DNA from 3 places in the Pseudoxanthomonas sp. SE1 genome. Region 2 is predicted to be linked to each of the others. Evidence: riboswitches for the same ligand, from Rfam matches in the RefSeq annotation. Region 2 holds a riboswitch; each other region holds the start of a gene.
What was found. Region 2 has a riboswitch for cobalamin ahead of btuB (TonB-dependent vitamin B12 receptor). Riboswitches for the same ligand answer to the same signal wherever they lie in the genome.
Positions count from the first base shown of each region.

Region 1: it holds a riboswitch for cobalamin, as region 2 does, so the genes downstream of both, OY559_RS00455 (ribonucleoside-diphosphate reductase subunit alpha) here and btuB (TonB-dependent vitamin B12 receptor) in region 2, are expected to answer to the same signal.
Region 3: it holds a riboswitch for cobalamin, as region 2 does, so the genes downstream of both, metE (5-methyltetrahydropteroyltriglutamate--homocysteine S-methyltransferase) here and btuB (TonB-dependent vitamin B12 receptor) in region 2, are expected to answer to the same signal.

Region 1 is NZ_CP113783.1:92,436-99,656, forward strand. It holds gene OY559_RS00455 (ribonucleoside-diphosphate reductase subunit alpha) at 1-2,126, opposite strand, end outside; cobalamin riboswitch at 2,399-2,619, opposite strand; gene OY559_RS00460 (2-oxoadipate dioxygenase/decarboxylase HglS) at 3,015-4,379, opposite strand; gene OY559_RS00465 (sterol desaturase family protein) at 4,454-5,317, opposite strand; partial or broken gene OY559_RS00470 (hypothetical protein) at 5,369-5,488, opposite strand; gene OY559_RS00475 (hypothetical protein) at 5,743-6,267, opposite strand; gene ompR (osmolarity response regulator transcription factor OmpR) at 6,458-7,177, shown strand; gene OY559_RS00485 (ATP-binding protein) at 7,174-7,221, shown strand, end outside.
Region 2 is NZ_CP113783.1:3,822,211-3,829,431, reverse strand. It holds gene fabB (beta-ketoacyl-ACP synthase I) at 1-140, opposite strand, end outside; gene fabA (3-hydroxyacyl-[acyl-carrier-protein] dehydratase FabA) at 140-655, opposite strand; gene dinB (DNA polymerase IV) at 870-1,952, shown strand; gene btuB (TonB-dependent vitamin B12 receptor) at 2,009-3,880, opposite strand; cobalamin riboswitch at 4,005-4,226, opposite strand; gene OY559_RS18010 (TfoX/Sxy family protein) at 4,348-4,719, opposite strand; gene OY559_RS18005 (free L-methionine (R)-S-oxide reductase MsrC) at 4,716-5,201, opposite strand; gene bioD (dethiobiotin synthase) at 5,321-6,001, shown strand; gene OY559_RS17995 (TIGR01841 family phasin) at 6,174-6,566, opposite strand; gene queD (6-carboxytetrahydropterin synthase QueD) at 6,722-7,078, opposite strand; partial or broken gene OY559_RS17985 (DEAD/DEAH box helicase) at 7,214-7,221, opposite strand, start outside.
Region 3 is NZ_CP113783.1:83,561-90,781, reverse strand. It holds gene OY559_RS00445 (acyl-CoA thioesterase) at 30-437, shown strand; gene metE (5-methyltetrahydropteroyltriglutamate--homocysteine S-methyltransferase) at 477-2,768, opposite strand; cobalamin riboswitch at 2,967-3,202, opposite strand; gene OY559_RS00435 (hypothetical protein) at 3,270-3,779, shown strand; gene OY559_RS00430 (serine hydrolase domain-containing protein) at 3,866-5,131, shown strand; gene OY559_RS00425 (linear amide C-N hydrolase) at 5,132-6,190, opposite strand; gene OY559_RS00420 (hypothetical protein) at 6,301-6,618, shown strand; gene purU (formyltetrahydrofolate deformylase) at 6,630-7,221, shown strand, end outside.

The sequences.
Region 1 (7,221 bases), 500 kb from region 2:
CTTTCCATGAACAGGTTCAGCGAGGCCGACTGGTCGATGAAGGCGCCGCGGCCGGCAGCCATGTCGATCAGCGAACGCATCGGGATCTCCCAGGCCGTGCGGTAGATCTGCTGCAGCGTGTCCGGCACCTGCGCCAGGCCCTGCACCGAGCCTTCGGACAGCTTGATCGCGTCGCGGGTCTCTGCCGTCCACAGGCCCAGCTTCTTCAGCTCGTCCACCAGGTAGCGGTTGACCTGCAGGAAGTCGCCCGACAGCGTCTCGCGCTTGAACAGGTTGGACACCTGCGGCTCCACGCACTCGTAGCAGCCGGCGATCGAGGCGATGGTCGCGGTCGGCGCGATGGCGATCAGCAGCGAGTTGCGCAGGCCGTGTTCCTTGATGCGCGCGCGCAGGGCGTCCCAGCGCTCGGCGTTCTCGGGCACCACGTTCCACGCATCGAACTGCAGTTCACCGTTCGCCGCACGGGTGTCGGCGAAGGACGGATGGCGGCCGCGCTCCTGCGCCAGTTCCACCGAGGTCTCCAGCGCGTGGAAGTAGATGGTCTCGGCGATCTTCGCCGACAGCGCACGTGCTTCGGCGCTGTCGAACGGCAGGCGCAGTTTGAAGAACACGTCCTGCAGGCCCATGCAGCCCAGGCCCACGGGGCGCCAGCGCAGGTTGCCGCGGCGCGCGGTTTCGATGGGATAGAAGTTCAGGTCGATCACGCGGTCCAGCTGGCGCACGGCCAGGCGGACGGTTTCGGCCAGCTTGTCGAAATCGAAATACCCATCCTCGTCGAAGTGGCGGGCGAGGTTGATCGAGCCCAAGTTGCACACCGCCGTCTCCTCGGCCGAGGTGACCTCGAGGATCTCGGTGCACAGGTTCGACAGGTGGATGACGTTGCCGGCGCGCAGCGTCTGGTTGCTGGCCGCGTTGCACTTGTCCTTGAACGTCATCCAGCCGTTGCCGGTCTCGGCCAGCGTCCGCATCATGCGGCCGTACAACTTGCGGGCAGAGAGGGTCTTCATCGCCTTGCCCTGCGTCTCGGCCTGCGTATACGCCAGCTCGAACGCGGCGCCGTACAGGTCGGTCAGCTCCGGCACCACGCGCGGATCGAACAGCGACCATTCCTGGTCGGCCTCCACCCGCTTCATGAAGAGGTCCGGCACCCAGTTGGCCAGGTTGAGGTTGTGCGCACGGCGGGCTTCGTCGCCGGTGTTATCGCGCAGTTCAAGGAAGTCCTCGATGTCGGCATGCCAGGTTTCCAGGTACACGCAGGCCGCGCCCTTGCGCTTGCCGCCCTGGTTGACCGCGGCCACCGAGGAATCCAGTGTCTTCAGCCACGGCACGATGCCGTTGCTGTGGCCGTTGGTCGACTTGATCAGCGAGCCGCGCGAACGCACGCGCGTGTAGCTCACGCCGATGCCGCCGCTGAACTTGCTCAGCTGCGCGATGTCGCCGTACTTGGCGTAGATGGATTCCAGCGTGTCCTGCGGCGAATCCAGCAGGAAGCATGAGGATAGTTGCTCGTGGGTGGTGCCGCTGTTGAACAGCGTCGGCGAGCTGGGCAGGTAGTCCAGGTTGCCCATGCGGCGGTACAGCGCCAGCGCTTCGGGCACGTCCTCGCTCAGCGCGCAGGCGATGCGCAGGAAGAACTGCTGCGGCGTTTCGATCACCTTGCGCGTGTGCGGATGCCGCAGCAGGTAACGGTCGTACAGCGTGCGCAGGCCGAAGTAGTCGAAGTGCAGGTCGAGCGAGGCGTCCAGCGCATCGTTGAGCTTGCGCGCATTGGTCTGCACGAAGTTCAGCAGGCGGTCGTTGATCAGGCCTACCTCGTGGCCGCGGGTGACCGACTGCGAGAACGCATGGATTTCCTGGCCGGTGACTTCCTTGGTGATGTAGCCGGCCAGCAGGCGCGCGGCCAGGCGGCTGTATTCGGGCTCCTCGCCGGTCAGCAGCGCGGCGGTGCGGATGGACAGTTCGTCCAGTTCGCGCGTGCTGGCGCCGTCGTACAGGCCGGAGATGGTGCGGGTGGCCACGCGCATCGGGTCGATGGCGTGCAGGCCTTCGCAGTTGCGCTGCACCGCGCGCACGATCTTGTTGAGATCCACCGGCTCGCGGCCGCCATTGCGCTTGGTCACGCTCATCGCGGTGGCGGTGGGCGGCGGGGTCAGCGAAAAGGCGTCCTTCTGGGACGGGGTGGTGCCGGCGTCGGCGACGGCGCTGTCGATCTGGGTCACGGGATTCCTCCATGCGTAATGCACGCGGCGGCCCGTCCCTCGCGGGGTCGCGGAAGGCCGGATGGGGAATCACAGTGGGGAAGCGGCGTCGCAGGGGCCGAGATCGCGCAGACGGACTGCGGACGCCCTGCTTCGCCAGCCATCTCCCCCCGGAGAATCCGCGGCCGGCACCGCGCGGTGTGCATCGCGCGGCTGTCGGCAGGTCTTCGGACTCATGGGCCTGGAAGGCGGTGCCTTCCTCCTAATCCGCCGCTTCCCGAGGCCTGGCCTCAGTGCTGTGTGGCGGGGTCGTTCCCAATTACCGCTGCGGGGCAGTGCCGGAGTGGGCCCGAAGGCCGCACCGGCTTCCCTTTTCATCCGGAGGCTAGCCACCCCCGGAACCGACGGCCACAAGATAGTGGGGGTGCATGGAGGCGTCAACACCAAATGTTGTGTGGAACAGCCGATGTCGAGGCGATGCGGGTTTCACGAGTTGAATCCTTCTCCCCGCTGGCGGGGAGAAGGAGCCCGGAGGGCGGATGAGGGGCAGGCGCGGTGATAACTCGTGCGTGAAGCTCCTGGGCATCAAGACTGCTGTCCCGATCTGGCGCATTGGGTGCCCGGACTCCGCTCGCCCCTCACCCGCCTTCGGCACCCTCTCCCCGTTCCACGGGGAGCGGGGAAACATGCGTCAGCTCGTAGGGTGGGCCTTGGCCCACCGTCGCATGCGTCGGGCGCCGTGGAAACCCGACGGCATCGCCGCTCATCCGCGGCGCGAGGTCCGGGTGGCAATGGCGGGCCTTGGCCCGCCCTATGTCACGCGTGCAGCGCTGTGATCGACGCGTCCTGCGCCTGTGCATACAGCGCGAACGGGTCGTGGATCGTCTTGCCCAGCGCCGCTTCGAAGGCCTCCTGGTTGGCGTGCGCGTCATACGCGCGCTGTTCGCCGCCGCCGAGGTTGGACTGGAAGATGCCCGCTGCGCTGACCGGCAGGAAATCCTCGTAGACGATGGGATCGACGACGGCATGACCGGCATCGACCAGCGCATCGGGCGTCATCGCTGCGCGCTCGGATGCCGGTAGCGCGGCGCCACTATCGGTCAGGCGGTAACGGAAATAGCCCAGGCCATTGCGACGCAGCGCGTCTTCGTCGTCCGGAAATTCCGCGAATGCCGCCGCCAGCCGCTGCGGATAGTCCGCCGACGTGTTGCCAGCGCCACCGGCCTGGCGCACCTGCGCCAGCAGTCGGTCGTAGAGTTCGCGCCCGGCCGGCGTCAGCGCCAGGCCGCGCTGTTCGATCTCGCCGAAGCGCGCGCTGTGGCTGCCGGGCACCAGCGTGCCGGAGGCGTCGGGGAAGGCGACTTCTTCTTCCAGCGCCTTGAAACTGGTCTGCCGCAACAGGATGGGCACGGCGCGGCGGGGCGGACCCTCGATCAACGCCTTCGCCTGGATGCCGCGCTCCAACATGGCCATCTGCGCCGCGTCGATGTCCAGCGTGCGGGGGGTGAGGTGGTTGATGTGCGGGCCGCGGAAACTGACCACGTCGGCGACCAGCCGGTGCAGGCCGTGCAGGGCCTGGTAGGTCTGCAACGAGACGGTGGCGTCGCCATGCCAGCGGAAGGTCTCCAGCACTTCGGCAACGAAGCGCTGCGCATCAGCGTCGTCCAGCCCGCCGTCGCGTTCGGCCTGCGCCACGAAAGCGCGTGCGTTGGCGGTGAAAATGTCGCGTCGCGCCAGGATCGCTTCCGCCTCGGCACGCAATGCGGCGTCCGCGATCAATTCCAGCCGCAGCAGCGAGGTGAAGATGCGGAACGGATTCGCGGCCAGTGCTTCTTCGGTCAGGGGGCGGAACGCGGTGGCGTGCACCGGCACGCCGGCCACGGTCAGGTCGTAGTAGCCCACCGGGTGCATGCCCATCAGCGCGAACACGCGGCCGAGCATCGCCAGTTCCGCCGGCGTGCCGACCCGGATCGCGCCATGGCGCTCCAAGTCCAGGCGGTCGGTTTCGCCCGTGCGTTGCAGCCGGTTGGCCAGTGCGGGATCGCGGTGCAGCGTCTCGGCGTTGATCTCGCCGACCAGTTCGATCAGGTCGCCGTACAGCGGCACCTCGGTGCGGTACATGTCGGACATGGCCTGGGCGAACAGGCCGCGGATGCGGTCGGGCGAAACGAAGGCGGTCATGGGGCTCGGCGTGCGGGCGGCGTGGGGCCGCCGGGGGCGCGTATTGTCGCCGGCCGCGTCGGCGCGGGCCACTCTCAGCGGCGCGGGCGGCCTTCGTCCGCGCCGCCGGGGACATACCCGGGCGGGCCGAACAGGGTCATGCCCACCTGCCGCAGACCGCGCGCCCGGCGCAGGTCGCGGCCCAGCTTCATCCACGCGTGGAGGGCGATCTTCACCGGGTTGTAGCTGTGCACCGGGTCCACCAGCCCGTAACGGATCGGCACGCCGGGCATTTCCTCGCGGCAGGTGCCGAACAGGCGGTCGAACACGATCAGCACGCCACCGTAGTTGCAGTCCAGGTACTCGGGATTGCTGGCGTGGTGCACGCGGTGGTGCGCGGGCGTGTTGAAGACGAACTCGATGGGGCGCGCCAGCCGCGGCACCAGCTCGGTATGCAGCCAGTACTGGTACAGCAGGTTCACCGCCAGCGCACCGATCACATAGGGCACCGGGAAGCCCAGCCACACCAGTGGCCCGAAGAACACCGCGGCACCGGTCAGCTTGCCGGTCCAGCCCAACCGGTAGGCGGTGGAGAGGTTGTACTGCGTGGCCGAGTGGTGGACCGAATGGTTCAGCCAGAACCAGCGCACGCGGTGGTCGGCGCGGTGCATCCAGTAGTAGCAGAACTCCTGGCCGACGAAGAGCGCCACCCAGTGCCAGGGCCGGTCCATCGCGATCGTGGTCAGGCGGAGCTCCCAGATCGCGAACAGCAACACCGCCACCACGCCACCCTGGACCACCAGGCCGAGCAGCGCGCGGCCGGCGGCATCGCCGAGCGAAGCCCAATAGCCTTTCCAGTCGTAGCGCACGCCGCGCCGCACCAGCCATGCGGCTTCCACGGCGGCGACGGCGACCAGCACCAGCAGAGGCAGGCCTGCGAACACGCGCGTGCCGTCCATCACGCGGCCTCAGCGTGCGCGACGCCCGGCCATCTTCTGGCCGGCGGCGCGCATTTCATCGGGCGAGAGCTTGCCGTCGTTGTTGGCGTCGAGGGTGTCGAAACGTTTGGCGATCCGCGGCAGTTTCGCCTCGGCTTCCGCCTTGTCGATCAGGCCATCGCCATTGGCATCGGCGGCTTTCAACCGTTCCTGCAGCGTGGCTTTCTGTTCTTCGGTCAGCGTGCGCTGCTGTGCGCCGGCCGGGGCAGCCACCAGCGCAAAGATGGACAACGTGGTGGCGAGGGGGAGCAGGATGGAACGGGACATCGGGAATCTCCGGGTGAAGTAAGGAAAAGGTGCAGGCGCGGCGGTGCGGGAATGCATCCGTGCGGCAGGGGGGAGTGCCATGCCGCCGCGCCTGCGGGAAAGCGGGTGCAGCCGGCCGATCAGTTGCCGCGCGGGCAGGCGATGGTCTCGCCGCTGGCGTTGGTGCAGGTGCCGGTGTGCGTCACCGTGCCGCCGGACACGGTCGTGCTGCCGTTGTAACTGTTGCCGTTCGCGCCGGTGGCGGTGGTGCTGCGCGCACCGCTGACGTTGCCGTCCGCGTCGCGGCTGATGCCGCCGCTGGTGCTGGCGGTGCCGCCGTTCGGACCGTTGGCATAGGCGCTGCCCTGGCGGCCCGCGCTGCCATTGGCATTGCGGTAGGCGCTGCGGTCGTAACCGGCGCTGCCGCCGTTGGCCCCGGCCACGCTGCCGCTGCGCGCGGCAGAGCCGTTGCCCTGGCCATCGGCCTGCCAGGAACGCTGGCGCTGGCTGTCGAAGCGCGCGTTGCTGCGCTCCGTGGCAACACTGCCGCCCTGGGCGGTGCGCTGCACGGCGCGGCTGCGCTCGCGGGCTTCGGCATGGTCGACGAACAGGGTGGTGGCACACAGGGCGAAGGCAGTGGCGATCAGGAACGGGGTCTTGCTCATGGCGGAATCCTCGTCGGGGGGTGGGGCCGCGCAGGGAAGCGGCGGCAGGACCACGGTAGGGCGGGCAACGGCGGCAGGTGTGTCGTGGTTGACAGCAGATGTGTCTGCCGGCGGCGCTGGAAACATCTGCTTACAAACGGGCTGCCGGCAGGGTTTGCCGGGCATCGCGGCGGCGGGCGATAGTGGCCGCATGGACGAAACTTCAGCGCGCATCCTGCTGGTGGACGACGACGTGCGGCTGCGCGAGCTGCTGGTGCGCTACCTGGAGTCGCAGGGCTTCGACGTGCGTGGCGTGGGCGATGGCGCACAGATGCGGCAGGCGCTGGATCGTGGCCACTTCGACCTGATCGTGCTGGACCTGATGCTGCCCGGCGAGAATGGCCTGGAGATCTGTCGCCGCCTGCGCGGGCAGGGCGACGTCACGCCCATCGTCATGCTGACGGCCAAGGGCGACGAGATCGACCGCATCGTCGGCCTGGAGATCGGCGCCGACGATTACGTGCCCAAGCCGGTGAATCCGCGCGAGCTGCTGGCCCGCATCCGGTCGGTGCTGCGGCGTACGCGCCCGACGCCGGGTGCACCGCAGCCCGAGGGTGGCGACATGGTCTTCGGGCCGTTCCGACTCGACCTGGGCCGTCGCGAGCTGACCCGCGGTGGCGCATTGCTGCGGCTCACCAGCGGCGAGTTCGCCGTGCTGTCGGTGCTGCTGCGGCATCCGCGCCAGCCGCTCAGCCGCGACCGCCTGATGAGCCTGGCGCGCGGCCGCGAGCATGAGGCCTTCGAGCGCAGCATGGACGTGACCATCGCGCGCCTGCGCCGGCTGCTGGAAGACGACCCGCGCCAGCCGCGCCTGATCCAGACGGTGTGGGGCGTGGGCTATGTGTTCGTACCGCCGGAAGCGACGCCATGAAGTCGCCGCTGCCGCGCAGCGTATTCGGCCAACTGGCGCTGGTC
Region 2 (7,221 bases):
TGGCTGCGGAAGCCGAGTTCGGCGTATTGCGGAATGTGGCGGATGCCGGAGCGGCCTTCACGCAGCGCGGCCGACACGGTGTCCGCATCGTTGCCCAGGCAGGAGGTGATGCCCAGGCCGGTGATGGCGACGCGGCGCATCAGAAGCTCTCCGTCGAGGTGAACAGGCCCACACGCAGATCGCGCGCCGTATAGATCTCGCGGCCGTCGACCAGCATGCGGCCATCGGCCATCGCCAGCACCAGCTTGCGGTTGATCACGCGGCTGATGTCGATCTCGTAGCTGACGCGCTTGGCGGTCGGCAGCACCTGGCCGGTGAACTTCACTTCGCCGGAACCCAGCGCGCGGCCGCGACCGGGCGCGCCGATCCAGGTCAGGAAGAAACCGGTGAGCTGCCACATCGCATCCAGCCCCAGGCAGCCCGGCATCACCGGGTCGCCGAGGAAGTGGCACTTGAAGAACCACAGGTCGGGATGGATATCCAGTTCCGCGCGGATGAGGCCCTTGCCGTGCGCGCCACCGTCCTCGCGGATCTCGGTGATGCGGTCGAACATCAGCATCGGGTCATTGGGGAGGCGGCCGCTGTCGGGGCCGAACAGTTCGCCGCGCGCGCTGGCGAGCAGCTGTTCGCGCGAGAAGGAAGCGGGGGCGGTCATTGCGTGATCCGTTCTACGAAGACGCAAATAATGCACACATGTGCATACGCTTGTCTTGATGCAAATCAACCGGGTTTTTCCATACGCCGGCGTACCATCGGCAAAGCGCAATTGCGGCAAGGGTTTCGCGCGGATTGTCCGCATCTCCACACGCGGGCGTATCGTGCGGGCGCGCGCCCATGCGATCGCGTACGGCGACCGATATCATCGCGTGATGCGCAAGATTATCCACATCGACATGGACGCCTTCTACGCGTCGGTGGAGCAGCGCGACGATCCGTCGCTGCGTGGACGACCGGTGGTGGTGGCGTGGCGCGGCGAGCGTTCGGTGGTGTGCGCGGCGTCGTATGAAGCGCGCGTGTTCGGCGTGCGCTCGGCGATGCCGGCGGTGCGCGCGGAGCGGCTGTGTCCGCAGGCGGTGTTCGTGCCGCCGGACTTCATCCGCTACAAGGCGGTGTCGCGACAGGTGCGCGACATCTTCCTGCGCCATACGGATCTGGTCGAGCCGCTGTCGCTGGATGAAGCCTATCTCGACGTCACCGCACCGAAATCGGATCTGCCGACGGCGACCGCCGTGGCCGAGACGATCCGCGCGCAGATCCGCGAGGAGACGCAGCTCACCGCATCGGCTGGCGTGGCACCAAACAAGTTCCTCGCCAAGATCGCGTCGGACTGGCGCAAGCCCGACGGACAGTTCGTGTTGCGTCCGCACCAGGTGGAGGCGTTCCTGACACCCTTGCCGGTCGAACGCATTCCGGGCGTGGGCAAGGTGATGCAGGGCAAGTTGAACGCGGCCGGCATCCACACCGTCGGCGACCTGCGCACCTTCGAGCAGCGCGATCTGGAACAGCGCTTCGGCAGCTTCGGCGGCAGCCTCTACCGGCGCGCACGCGGTATCGACGAGCGCCCGGTGGAGCCCGACCAGCCCGTCCAGTCGATCTCGTCGGAGGATACGTTCGCCACGGACCTGCTGTTGTCCGAGCTGGAACCGCACATCGTCCGCATCGCGGAAAAGGCGTGGCAGGCCAGCCGCAAGACCGAGCGCGTGGGCCGCACCGTCGTGCTGAAGCTGAAGACCTCGCAGTTCCGCCTCCTCACCCGAAGTTTCACGCCGGAGTCGCCTCCGGTGACGGCGCAGGATTTCGTCGGCATCGCACTCGCGCTGCGCGAGCGCGTGGACCTGCCGGCGGCCACGCGTTACCGGTTGGTGGGCGTGGGCCTGTCCGGCTTCCGCGACCGGGACGAGGTGGCGACCCAGCCGGGGTTGTTCGACGAAGCGGAGCGGGCGACGGGGTGATCAGATAAAGAAAGCCCGGCGATGCCGGGCTTTCTTCTGTCGCGTGCTCCGTCGTGTCATTCCGTCGGCTGGTAGCGCAGGCTGAGGCCGTAGGTGCGGCCGGCCTGGTTGTACCAGGCGATGGTTTCGTATTCGCGGTCGAACACGTTGCCCACCTTCGCCTGCAGTGTCCACGCCGGGGCGATCGCGTACTCCAGCCGCAGGTCCAGCGTGCTGTAGCCGCCCAGGCGGTCGGTGTTGGCCAGGTTGTCGTAGCGCTCGCCCGCAGCGTTGAACGTCACGCCGGTGCGGAATGCGCCGAACGCACGGTCCACGTCGATGCGCGCGGTGTCGCGCGGGCGGCGCGCCAGCAGGTTGTCATGGTTGGCGCCGGTGGAACGATTGCGCGGATCGGTGTGGCTCAGCTGGGTGGCGATGTCGAAGCCGCCCAGCGTGAAGTCGACAGTGAACTCCGCGCCGCGGATGCGTGCTTCGTCGATGTTGTTCGGCAGGAAGATCGCCGCGTCGTAGGAGATCAACTGGTCGACTTCGTTCTGGTACACGTTGAACGTCCAGCTCCAACCGTCCACGTACTGCGCGATGCCGAGGTTGATGCTCTCGGATTCTTCGGGCTTCAGGTCGGGGTTGCCGAAGAACGGGTAGTACAGGTCGTTGAAGCTCGGCGCCTTGAAGCCGGTGGCCAGGCTGGCGGTCAGCTTCAGGCCGTTGCCGAAGCCGAAGCCGTAGCCCAGGCTGCCGGTAGTGTGGTTGCCGAACTGCTCGTTGTCGTCGTTGCGGACGCTGGCCTGCAGCTGGTGTGCGCCGAAGCGGCCCTGGTACTCGACGAAGCCGGCCAGGTTGTCGCGCTGGGTGATGTCGAAGTCGGTGGCGCTTTCCACCTCGTCGTCCTGCCAGTCGATGCCGGTGGTCAGCAGCTGGTTGGCGGCCACCGTGAAATCGCCCTGCAGCGACGCCACGTAGCGGCGCGTCTCGAAATAGCCGGACTGCACATCGTCGTTGAAGTCGTCGGACTTGTCGTCGTTGCGGCCCAGGCTCAGCTGCAGGCTCGTCTTCTCGCTGGGCGCATAGCGCAGCTTGGCGCCGATCACCTGCTGCACGGTTTCGGATCGATTGGTGAAGCTGCCGTCGAATTCGCTCTTGCCCTCGGCGCGCAGCGCGTTGGCTTCCATCGTCAGCGTATCGGTGAAGGTGTAGCCGCCGCGCAGGTTGGCCGACGTATTGCGGTAGCCATCACGGTCGGGTTCGTCGGTGAAGCACCCGGCGCCGAAGTCGAACGGAATGCCCGGATCCGGACCGCGTCCACGGCAGGCGTTGAAGCCATCCGTCCGCGCATACGCCACGTCGGCGCCGTACCAGCCGCGCGCATTGCCCCCGCCGATGCCGGCACTGGCTTCACGGGTGCTGTCGCTGGCAACGCCGATGCGGAAGTTCGGGCGCACCTTGCCCGTGTTCCGACGGGTGAACACCTGGATCACGCCGCCGATGGCTTCCGAGCCGTACAGGCTCGAACGCGGGCCGCGCACGATCTCGACGCGATCGATCTGGTCGATCGGCAGATCCTGCAGCGCCGGCAGGCCGGCGGTCGCCGAGCCCATGCGGACGCCATCGATCAGCACCAGCACATGGTCCGATTCGGTGCCGCGCAGGTTGAGCGTGGTGATCTTGCCGGCGCCGCCCTGGTTGCCCAGCGAAATGCCGGCGCGGCCTTGCAGCAGTTCGGACAACGAACGGGCCTGGCTGCGCTGGATCGCTTCGCGGCTGATCACCTGCGCGGGGACCAGGCTGTCCTCGACCGCGACAGCGGTACGGGTGCCGGATACCACGACTTCGTCGAGGTCGGTCGTGTCGCGGTCCTGCGCGTGCACCGTGAACGGCAGTGCCAGCGCGACCGCGAGGGCCAGGTGGGAAAGGGGGAAACGGCTGTACATCGGATTCAACTCCATCGCGCGCCCCGCGCGCATTCTTCGGCGTGGAGTTGCGACGGGGAAGGGAGCGTTGCGGACAGCGCGGCAGACAGGCAGCGGCGCGGCACGCCGCGACGCCCTCCGCATCGCAACCAGTGGACTTCCAGGCCGGTCTCCGGGCTTGCGAAGGCGTGCGCGATGCACGCTGCCAAGGCGCCTTCCCATGCGTTGGACGCACAGTGGCCGATGCCGAGGTTGTCTTCGCCTACCGTTGCGGGGGCAGCGCCGGAATGCCGCCTGCGCGGTTCACCGGCTTCCCGTTTCAACCCGGACGCGGACGCCGCGGGTCACCTGAAAGCGCGCGCAGTATACGGGAAGCCCAAGCGTTCCTGTCCGCAGAGGTGTGGGAGGGGCTTCAGCCCCGATGCTTTTCGACCCGACCCCGACGGCGTTGCTGAAAAGCGTCGGGGCTGAAGCCCCTCCTACAGGAATCAGTCGTCGCTGCCCGGAGAGTCGAACAGGTTCAGCGATGGGCCCGTGTCTTCTTCGCGCTCGGTGTGCGTGGTTGTCACCGGGCCGGCGGCGGGGCGGCCGCGCGGGGGCGGCAGCAGCGCGGCGGCGGCATCGTAGGCCACCAGCAGTGCGCTACGGCGGTCCTCGGGCAGCTGCTGCCAGTGGCAGTCGAGCAGCGCGCCTTCCAGCGCGTAGAGCAGGTTGAGGCTGGGGCGGAACCCCGCGCGCTTGACCCGGATGAAGGCTTCCACCGCGCCTACCGATTCCAGATCCTCCTGCGTACGCAGGCCGACCTGGCGCAGCCAGGCGGCGGACTTGGGGCCGATGTTGCGCAGCTTGGTGCCTGTCATGTCAGCGAATCCACGAAGATGGCGGCGATGCGTTCCATGCCCGCCTGGTCGTCGGCATCGAAGCGCGCCAGGCGTGGGCTGTCCAGGTCGAGCACGCCGACCAGTTCGTCCCCTTTCACCAGCGGTACCACCAACTCCGAGCGTGAAGCCGAATCGCAGGCGATGTGGCCCGGGAAAGCCTCCACATCGTCCACGCGCTGGGTCTGGCGGGTGCGTGCGGCGGCTCCGCAGACCCCCTTGTCCAACGGGATCCGCACGCAGGCTGGTAAGCCTTGGAACGGGCCAACGACCAATTCCCGGCCATCGAAGAAATAGAAGCCGGCCCAGTTGAAGTCCGGCAGCGCGTGGTAGAGCAGTGCCGACAGGTTGGCGGCATTGGCGATCCGGTCGGGTTCGCCGGCCAGCAGGGCACGGGCCTGCGCGGCGAGCTGTGCGTATTGTTCCGGCTTGCTGCCGGTGAGCGTTTGCGAGGCGAATGACATGGGGACGATTCTACTCTGCGGGTCCAGGGAGGGCCGGATATGATCGCCGGCATGAACGTGGATTACCCGAATGCGCCGGCGTCAGGACTGGGCGATGGCAGTGTGGCGGCGGGACCTTGATGGACCGCGCATTGGATCGGCTGTTCGTCACCGGTACCGATACCGGCGTCGGCAAGACCGTCGCCAGCGCGGCCTTGCTACATGCGTTCCGTGCGCGCGGGTTGCGCGCGGTCGGCATGAAACCGGTCGCCAGCGGCTGTACCTCAACGGCGGCCGGCTGGCGCAACGACGATGCACTGGCCCTGCAGGCGGCGAGCGATCCCCTGCCGCCGTACGACGACCTCAATCCCTACGCCCTGCCTGCGCCGCTGGCGCCGGAGATCGCAGCCCGCGATGCGGGCGTCGACGTCCAGCTGGGCGTGCTGGTTTCAGCGTTCGACCGCCTGCATCCGCTGGCTGATCTGGTGCTGGTGGAAGGCGTGGGTGGCTGGGCCGCGCCGCTGACGGCGACGCTCGATCAGCGGCACCTTGTCCAGGAACTGCGCCTGCCGGTGCTGCTGGTGGTGGGCATGCGGTTGGGCTGCATCAACCATGCGCGGCTCAGCGCGCGCGCGATCCAGGACGACGGTGCGCGCCTGGTCGGCTGGATCGCCAACGAGGTCGATCCGGAGATGGAGCGCCGGGACGAGAACTTCGCCCTGCTGTCCGTGCGCATGCCCGTGCCGTGCTGGGGGAGGTTGCCGCATGCGCCGGACATCGACGCCAGGCAGCTCAGCTGGCACATCGCGATTTCCCTGTAGGAGGGCCTTCAGGCCCGACAGGTGATACCGGAAAAGCATCGGGCCTGAAGGCCCTCCACGAGAAAGCTTGGGTGCGCAGGCAATAAAAAACCCGGCAGCGTGGGGGCTGCCGGGTTGGCTGCGCGGAGGGAGGGGGAGCCGCGCAATAAACGAACGGTGGAGCGGGCGGGTCTTACTTGCCCTTGGCGGCCTTGGTCGCCTTGGCCACGGAGGCCTGGACGTTGTCGGTCGCGGTCTCGAACTGGGTCTTCACCAGCTGGCCGAAGGCCTCACCGGTCTTCAGGCCCAGGCCGAACACTTCCTGGCTGGCGGCGACGACGCGCTCGGCGTTGTCCTTGGCCACCTGCATGCCCTTCGGCCACAGGGTCTTGTAGCCTTCGAGGTCGCGGGTTTCAGCCAGCTCGCCGAAGAAGGCGGTGGTGGCGTCGATGTTCTTTTCGAAGGTCTTCAGCTGCACGCCGAACACGGTCTCGGCGCTTTCCAGGGCCAGACGGTTGGCGCGCGAGGCAGCGGCGGCGAACTGGTGCGTGAACTGGCTGAAGCTTTCGTTGAATTGCGTGGTCATGGCGTGCTCCTGAAAGGGGATTCCCATCTGTTGCGACGCAGCATAGACACATCCATGTTGCAGTGCAATAAGTGGCGTATGGAAATCCGACGAACGGTCAGGAGCCGTTAAAAATCAAACGCTTGTATGCGGTGGTATGAAACCGGTTTCATGCCTCAGGGGCCGGTATACCGACACCCGGACGTGCAGGTTTCATGCACCACGATGGCGCTCAGCAGCGGCAGTACCGGTTTGGTCTGGTCCCAGATCCACTTCGCGAGCTGCTCGCTGGTCGGGTTGTCCAGGCCGGGGATGTCGTTGAGGTAGTGATGGTCGAGCCGGTCGTAGATCGGCTTGAAGGCGGCCTTCACATCGGCGAAGTCCATCACCCAGCCGGCCTGCGGGTCGACCGGGCCGGAGAGATGCAGTTCGATGCGGAACGAATGACCGTGCAGGCGTGCGCACTTGTGCCCGTCCGGCACGTGCGGCAGCCGGTGCGCGGCTTCCACGGTGAAGACCTTGAAGATGTCCATGCGGCGATTCTAGAGGGCGTGGCAACAGACGTGCGGCGCCGGTGAGGGCGCCGCACGAACGACTCAACGGGCAGGGCGTGCCTGGCTGGGACGCGCACCACCGGGGCGGCGGTCGCCTTCGCGACGCGGACCGCTTCCGTGCT
Region 3 (7,221 bases), 490 kb from region 2:
GCCGGGAGCATGCGAACCGGAGCACCACCATGACTGAACTGGCCAACGCCGAAGCGCGCCCCACCGAAGCGCGCCTGCTGCACATGGTCTTCCCCGACCACACCAACCATCTGGGCACGCTGTTCGGCGGCCAGGCATTGGCATGGATGGACATGTCGGCCTTCATCGCCGCTTCCCGATACGCACGCACCACGGTGGTCACCGCGCGCTCGGAACAGGTGGACTTCAACCAGCCCATCCACAAGGGCGACCTGGTGGAAGTGGTCGCGCGCGTAGTGAAGGTCGGCCGCAGCTCGATGAACGTCGACGTGGAAGTCATCACCGAGAACCTGCTGACCGGCGAACGCAAGCTGTGCACGCGCGGCCACTTCGTGATGATCGCCCTGGATCCGCTGGGCCGGCCGACGCAGGCACCACCCTTGCCGGCCACCACGTAGGGCGGGCCCCGGCCCGCCACCACGGCGACGATCCCGTGATCAGGCTGCCCGCGCCTGATCGCCTCGCAGTGCGCGGGCCGCTTCCACCATCCGCTCCAGCGCCGTGCGGACCTCCGGCCAGCCGCGCGTCTTCAGGCCGCAATCGGGATTGACCCAGATCTGCTCCGGTGCCAGCACGGCACGCGCCTTCTGCAGCAGGTCGACCATCTCGCCGCCGGTGGGAATCCGCGGGGAATGGATGTCGTACACGCCCGGGCCGATTTCGTTGGGATAGCGGAACTTCACGAACGCGTCCAGCAGTTCCATGCGCGAGCGCGAGGTCTCGATGGAGATGACGTCGGCATCCATCGCGGCCACGGCCTGCATGATGTCGTTGAACTCGGAGTAGCACATGTGCGTATGCACCTGGGTGTCGTCGGCGACGCCCGCCGCCGTGATGCGGAAGCACTCCACGGCCCATGCCAGGTACCCGTGCCAATCGGCGCGCCGCAACGGCAGGCCTTCGCGCAGCGCGGGCTCGTCAATCTGGATGACGCGGATGCCGGCGGCTTCCAGGTCCAGCACCTCATCCCGCAGCGCCAGCGCGATCTGCCGGCAGGTCTGCGCGCGCGTCTGGTCGTCGCGCACGAACGACCACTGCAGCACCGTCACCGGCCCGGTCAGCATGCCCTTCATCGGCCGGTCGGTCAGCGACTGCGCGTACTGCGACCAGCGCACCGTCATCGGCGCCGGACGCGAGACATCGCCATAGATCACCGGTGGCTTCACGCAGCGTGAGCCGTAGCTCTGCACCCAGCCATTCTTCGTGAAGGCGAAGCCATCCAGCTGTTCGCCGAAGTACTCCACCATGTCGTTGCGTTCGAACTCGCCATGCACCAGCACGTCGAGGCCGACGTCCTCCTGGAAACGCACGCAGCGTTCGGTTTCCTCGCGCAGGAAGGCGTCGTAGTCCGCATCCGCCAGCTTGCCGCTCCTGTTCCGTGCGCGTGCCTCGCGCACTTCGTGGGTCTGCGGGAACGAGCCGATGGTGGTGGTCGGGAAACCGGGCAAGCCGAGCAGCGCCGCCTGTGCGGCGCGGCGCTGCGGATAGGGCGAGTCCCGGTGGGTGTCGGTGGCCTCCGCAGAGGCCAGGCGCGCGGCCACCTCCGGACGATGCACGCGTGCGGATTGCCGGCGCGATGCGATGCGGTCGCGGGCGATGGCCAAGCCCGGCTCCGCCGCGCGCGGATCGCGCAGCGCATCGGCCAGCAGGCGCAGTTCCTCCACTTTCTGGCGCGCGAAGGCCAGCCACGACTTCAGGTCGGAAGGCAGCGCCTTTTCGCCCGCCAGATCGACCGGCACATGCAGCAGCGAGCACGACGGCGACAGCCACAGCGCGTTATCGCCGACGTGACCGAGCGCGTACCTGGCCAGGATCAGCGCGTTGTCCAGGTTCGTGCGCCAGATGTTGCGTCCGTCCACCAGGCCGGCCGACAGCACGCGGCCTTTCGGAAGATGCTTCAGCACGTCGTCGAGTTGTTCCTTGCCGCGCACCAGGTCGACATGCAGGCCATCCACCGGCAATGCGCAGGCCAACAGCAGGTTGTCGCCCAGGCGGCCGAAGTAGGTGGCCAGCAACAATGCAGGCCGCCCGTTCTTCGCCAACGTCGCATAGGCCTTCAGGTATGCGTCGCGCGTGGCGTCGTCCAGGTCCAGCACCAGGCAGGGCTCGTCGATCTGCACCCAGTCCGCGCCCGCGTCATGCAGCTTCGCCAGCAGCTCGGCGTAGACCGGCAGCAGGCGATCCAGCAGCGCGAGGCGGTCGCTGCCATCCACACATTTTGAAAGCAGCAGGAAGCTCACCGGGCCCAGCAGCACCGGCCGTGCGGCGTGGCCTGCGGCGACGGCTTCACGATATTCCGACAGCGGCTTGTCGCCGCGCAGGCGGAAGGTCTGGCCGGCGTGCAGTTCCGGCACGAGGTAGTGGTAGTTGGTGTCGAACCACTTGGTCATCTCCAGCGCGCGCAGATCGGTGCCGTCCTTCTGCACGCCACGCGCCAGCGCGAAGTAGCCCGCCAGCGGATCGGCATCGGCCAGCGCGCGGTAGGCGTCGGGGATGGCGTCGAACAGGAACGCGGTGTCCAGCACCTGGTCGTACAGCGAGAAGTCGTTGCACGGCACGACATCGGCGCCGGCATCGCGCTGCAGCTGCCAGTGGCGGTGGCGCAGGTCGCGTGCGGTCTGTTGCAGGTCGGCGGCGCTGGTGTCGCCGCGCCAGTAGTTTTCCAGGGCGGATTTCAGTTCGCGCTTCGCGCCGATGCGCGGGAAGCCGAGCGTGGTAACGGTGGTCATGGTGCGTGTCCTCATGCGGTGGCGGATGAGGAACGAAGGAACCGCGCGCCGGACCGGAGCCCGCCACGCCAGCGACCTTCGCCCCCGCGGGCGAGCCGGAGTGCCGAAGTCGGGCGCAGGAGGACGCATCCGGGCAGGCGCGCGCGGACACGGGCTCCGGCCACCTCCCCTCGGAAGCTCCAGGTCAGGCGGAAGACGGTCGTGTCTTCCGGCCAGGGCAGGTCTTCGGGCTCTTGGACGGGCGCGTGGCGCGCTGGCCTACTTCCCGCCGCTTCCCGGTCCGCGAGGACCAGTGCTGTTGGCGAGGTTCGTTTCCAAATACCGCTGCGGGGCAGCGCCGGAATAGGCCCATGGAACAGACCGCACCGGCTTCCCTTTCAATTCCATCGCTTCATTGGGATGAAGAGATGTAAACCTTGGCGATGCGAACGTTACGCGGGCGGCGGGCGGGACGTCAAGCGGCGCGATCCTGCACCCGCGACATTCCGCTAGAGTCCGGCGATGAGCACGGCAGACAAACTGAAGTGGCTTCTTCTGGCGGTGGCCGCACTGCTTGGGATCACATGGGTGGTGAGCCTCTTCCTGCTGTCACACGCCCGGCATCACGACTACGTCAGCGATTGCGCGCCCGAGGAGCGACTTGCCCGCGTGGAACTGGTCGGAGGCTACGACGACCGCCCGAACGAGCGCGGATCGCCTTACTACCTGCGCTTGTCGCTCACGGGGAGGGATGGGCGTGTGCCGATCCAGCCCCGACTGACGTCTTCCGCGAGCGGAAGGACGCTCGAGCTGTCGGGGATGGAACGCGTCCAGGTACAGGAGGCATACGAAGGCGGAACACGCGCCGTCTGGGTGGCCCCACACCTCTCGATTCCCTATGAGGACCATGTCTTCACGGCCATGCTGAGCTCTTCCGCGGAACAGCCCGCTGTTGCGCTTGCGTGCCGGCTGAAGCGTGCGCCGGTGGAAGAGTGGCGGATTCCTCTGCTCGACATGCTCATGAGTGTCTGAAGCGGCGCGGCCACGCAACGCGGAGTCGGGGTTTCATGCGTTCGTTCGTCCTCGTGAATCAAGTGCTTCGTGGACGCCCGCCTGCAATGCCTATCGAAACTCCGCCCGCTTCGCCCGATCGCCGCCGCTGGCTGGCCTCTCTGGCCACGATTCCACTGGCGGCCTGCGCCTGGCCTGTGGTCAGCCATGCCACCGCCTGCGACGACGCCGCCAACTGGATTCCCCCCGACGCATTCCTCGCCGACCTGCCGCGCCTGATGCAGGCGTTGCGCGTGCCGGCGATCGGCATGGCCGTGGTGGAACGGGGCGACGTAGTGTGGTCGCGCAACCTCGGCATGGCGAACGCGGAGACGCGGACACCGGTGGCGGACGACACGCTGTTCGAGGACGCCTCGCTCAGCAAACCGGTGTTCGCCTACGCGGTGCTGCAACTGGCGGATCAGGGCGTGATCGATCTCGACGCGCCGCTGGTGCGTTACCGGCGGATGGATTACCTGGCCGACCATCCGTGGGTGGATCTGGTCACCGCGCGCGACGTGCTGCGCCATTCCACCGGACTGCCGAACTGGCGCAAGGATCCGGCGAACGAAACATTGGTGCCGGCGGTGAAGCCGGGCACGCGCATCGATTACTCCGGTGAAGCGATCTTCTGGCTGCAACTGGTGGTCGAGCAGATCACTGGCGAGAGCCTGGACGAATCGATGCAGCGCCTGCTGTTCGGCCCGGCCGGCATGCGCGATAGCAGCTACACGTGGAGCAAGGATCTCGCCGCGCGTTCCGTCTACGGCCATCGTGCCGTCGAGGACGAGGCACCCGGCATGCCGCCGCAGATGCTGCGCGACACCTGGAACGCCGCGCAGACCGTCGCCGACCGCCGGGGCAAGCCGCTGTCCGCGTGGCGCTACGAGGACGCCGAGCGTGCGCTGCCGGACGTGCAGGCGATCACGCCCAAGGGGCTGGTGAACTGGCCCGGCGATATCCTGGCCAATGCCGCGGCTAGCCTGCGCACGACACCGCAGGACTACGCGCGCTTCATGGCGCTGATGGTGCGTACGCAACGCGAACCATGGCAGATCGCCGAGGCGACACGGACCGCGATGCTGACGAAGCAGATCGACGTGCCCGGCCGCTGGACGGACAAGGGCCTGGGCTGGAACCTGGAGGCCACGCCGCGCGGCACGGTGTTCTACCACTCCGGCAGCAACGGCGGGATCTTCAAGAACTTCGCGCTCGGTGACGCCCGTGGCCAGCGCGCGCTGGTGGCGCTGACCAACGGCGGCAGCGGCAACGTGCTGTACCGACGCGTGGTGCGCGCCGCCACCGGTCACGACCTGCTGGCGTTTGACCTGTGACTACAGGCCCAGGAACTCGAACGGCTCCGCCGGCCTGAAGTCCTTCACCGCGTTGCCGGCGAACACATTGCGCTGGTCCGGGCCCAGGTCGAGCCGCAGCACCTTGCCGGTGTCTTTCGAGAAATCCACTTCCTTCAGGTCCACCCAGAAGGTGTTCGGCGTCAATGCGGATTCGAAGAAGTACAGCTTGCGCTTGTGGTCGGCCACCGTGCGCCAGCGCGTGGACGAAATATTCGGCTCCTCCGGCGTGTTGATGCCGAACGGCACCGATGCGTTGCGGATCACGCTGAAGACACTGGCCAGCGCCTTCACCGGGTCCTCGCTCTTCGGGATCACGTTGACATAGAACGACGCGCGCGCGAAGCGGTCCGCGGCGCGGTTGGTGCCCGGCAGCATCACCGTGCCGCCGATCTGCTTCCAGTACGCGTTCAGCGCCAGCTGTTGCTCGAACACCGGCGAGTTCGTCATCACCTGGTACTGGCGGCCGTGGTGGATCACCTGCTTGCCGTCGATGTACTCGATGATGGCGCTGTCGCCGCTGGCGTCCGACAGGGACAGGTGCAGCGTGGCCAGCCGGTCCTCGCCGGGCACCTTGTCGGTCACCAGGGTGAAGGGCTCCTCGCGCAGCGCCTCGACGGCTTCCTTCACGCTGCCGTAGTTGTCCAGTGCGTACTGCGCCCACGCGGCGATGCTCAGGCCCGGGCCGCGTCCGTCGTAAGCCGGGTACTCGGATTCCACCAGCCACAGCACGTTGGCCATCAGCCCGGCCTCGTTCATGCCGTCGGTGGTGGAGACCTCGTAGCCGGTGGCGATCACGCTGCCGTACTTCGACGTCCACGTGATCGAGTTGGGCCCGGCCTGCCCGCTGCGCTGCATGCCGCGCGGGAAGATCCACAGGTTCGTCGCCACGTCGTTCTTCCAGTCCATCGAACGGGCGGTGATGACGTCGCTGTCCGCCCCCAGATAGACCAGTCGGGTACAGGCGGCGGCGGGGCCGGAGGCAAAGGCGGGCAACAGCGATGCGGCAAGGGCAAGCGGCAGGACGAAGCGACGATCCATGACGATCTCCGTGGGCGTGGGATGGCGGCAGTCGACAGCGGCGGCGGGCTCGCCCTTTATGCCAGCGAGTGTGTTAAACAGCGATCCTCCCCCGCCCCGGAGATGCTGCCATGACATTCCCTCGCCTGTTGCGCCGTTCGTCTTTCCAGGCCTGCCTGCTGACAGGCGCCGTCTTCGCGCTGTCTTCCTGCGTCAGCACACCGGGACCGCAGGTGGCCGGCAGCGGCCGTTGCAGCGATGCCGCCCTCGGCTGGGCGACGGGTCAACCTGCGGACGAGGCCACGCTCAAGCGCCTGTCGCGCGAGAGCGGTGCCGGGCTGGTCAACCCCATCGGCCCGAAGACGGTCGTGAAGCACGACACGCGCGACGACCGTCTGCGCGTCTACATCGACGCCGACAACCGCATCACCGCGGTCCGTTGCGAGTAAGCCAGCCGCTCATGCGCCGCGACCACATCCTCACGCTCTCCTGCCCGGACACCACCGGCATCGTCTATCGCGTCACCGGCCTGCTGTTCGACGCGGGCTGCAACATCCTGGACGCGCAGCAGTTCGGCGACGACGAATCCGGCCGCTTCTTCCTGCGCGTGCATTTCGACCTGCCGGAGGCCATCACCGCCGACGCCCTGCGTACGCGCTTCGCGCCGCTGGCCGACGCGTTCGCGATGGAGTGGCAGATCCACGACGCCCGCCGCAAGGCACGGCTGATGGTGCTGGTGAGCAAGCAGGGGCATTGCCTCAACGACCTTCTGTTCCGCGTGCACAGCCGGCAGCTGCCGGTTGAGATCGCCTGCGTCGCGTCCAACCACGACGACTTCGCGGCACTGGCGCAATCCTACGGCGTGGCGTTCCACCACCTGCCGGTCTCCGCGGCGCATCGGGATGAGCAGGAGCAGCGCATCATCGACCTGGTCGAACGCGAGCGGATCGACCTGGTCGTGCTGGCCCGCTACATGCAGATCCTCTCGCCCACGCTGTGCGATGCACTGGCCGGCCGCGCCATCAATATCCACCACAGCTTCCTGCCCAGCT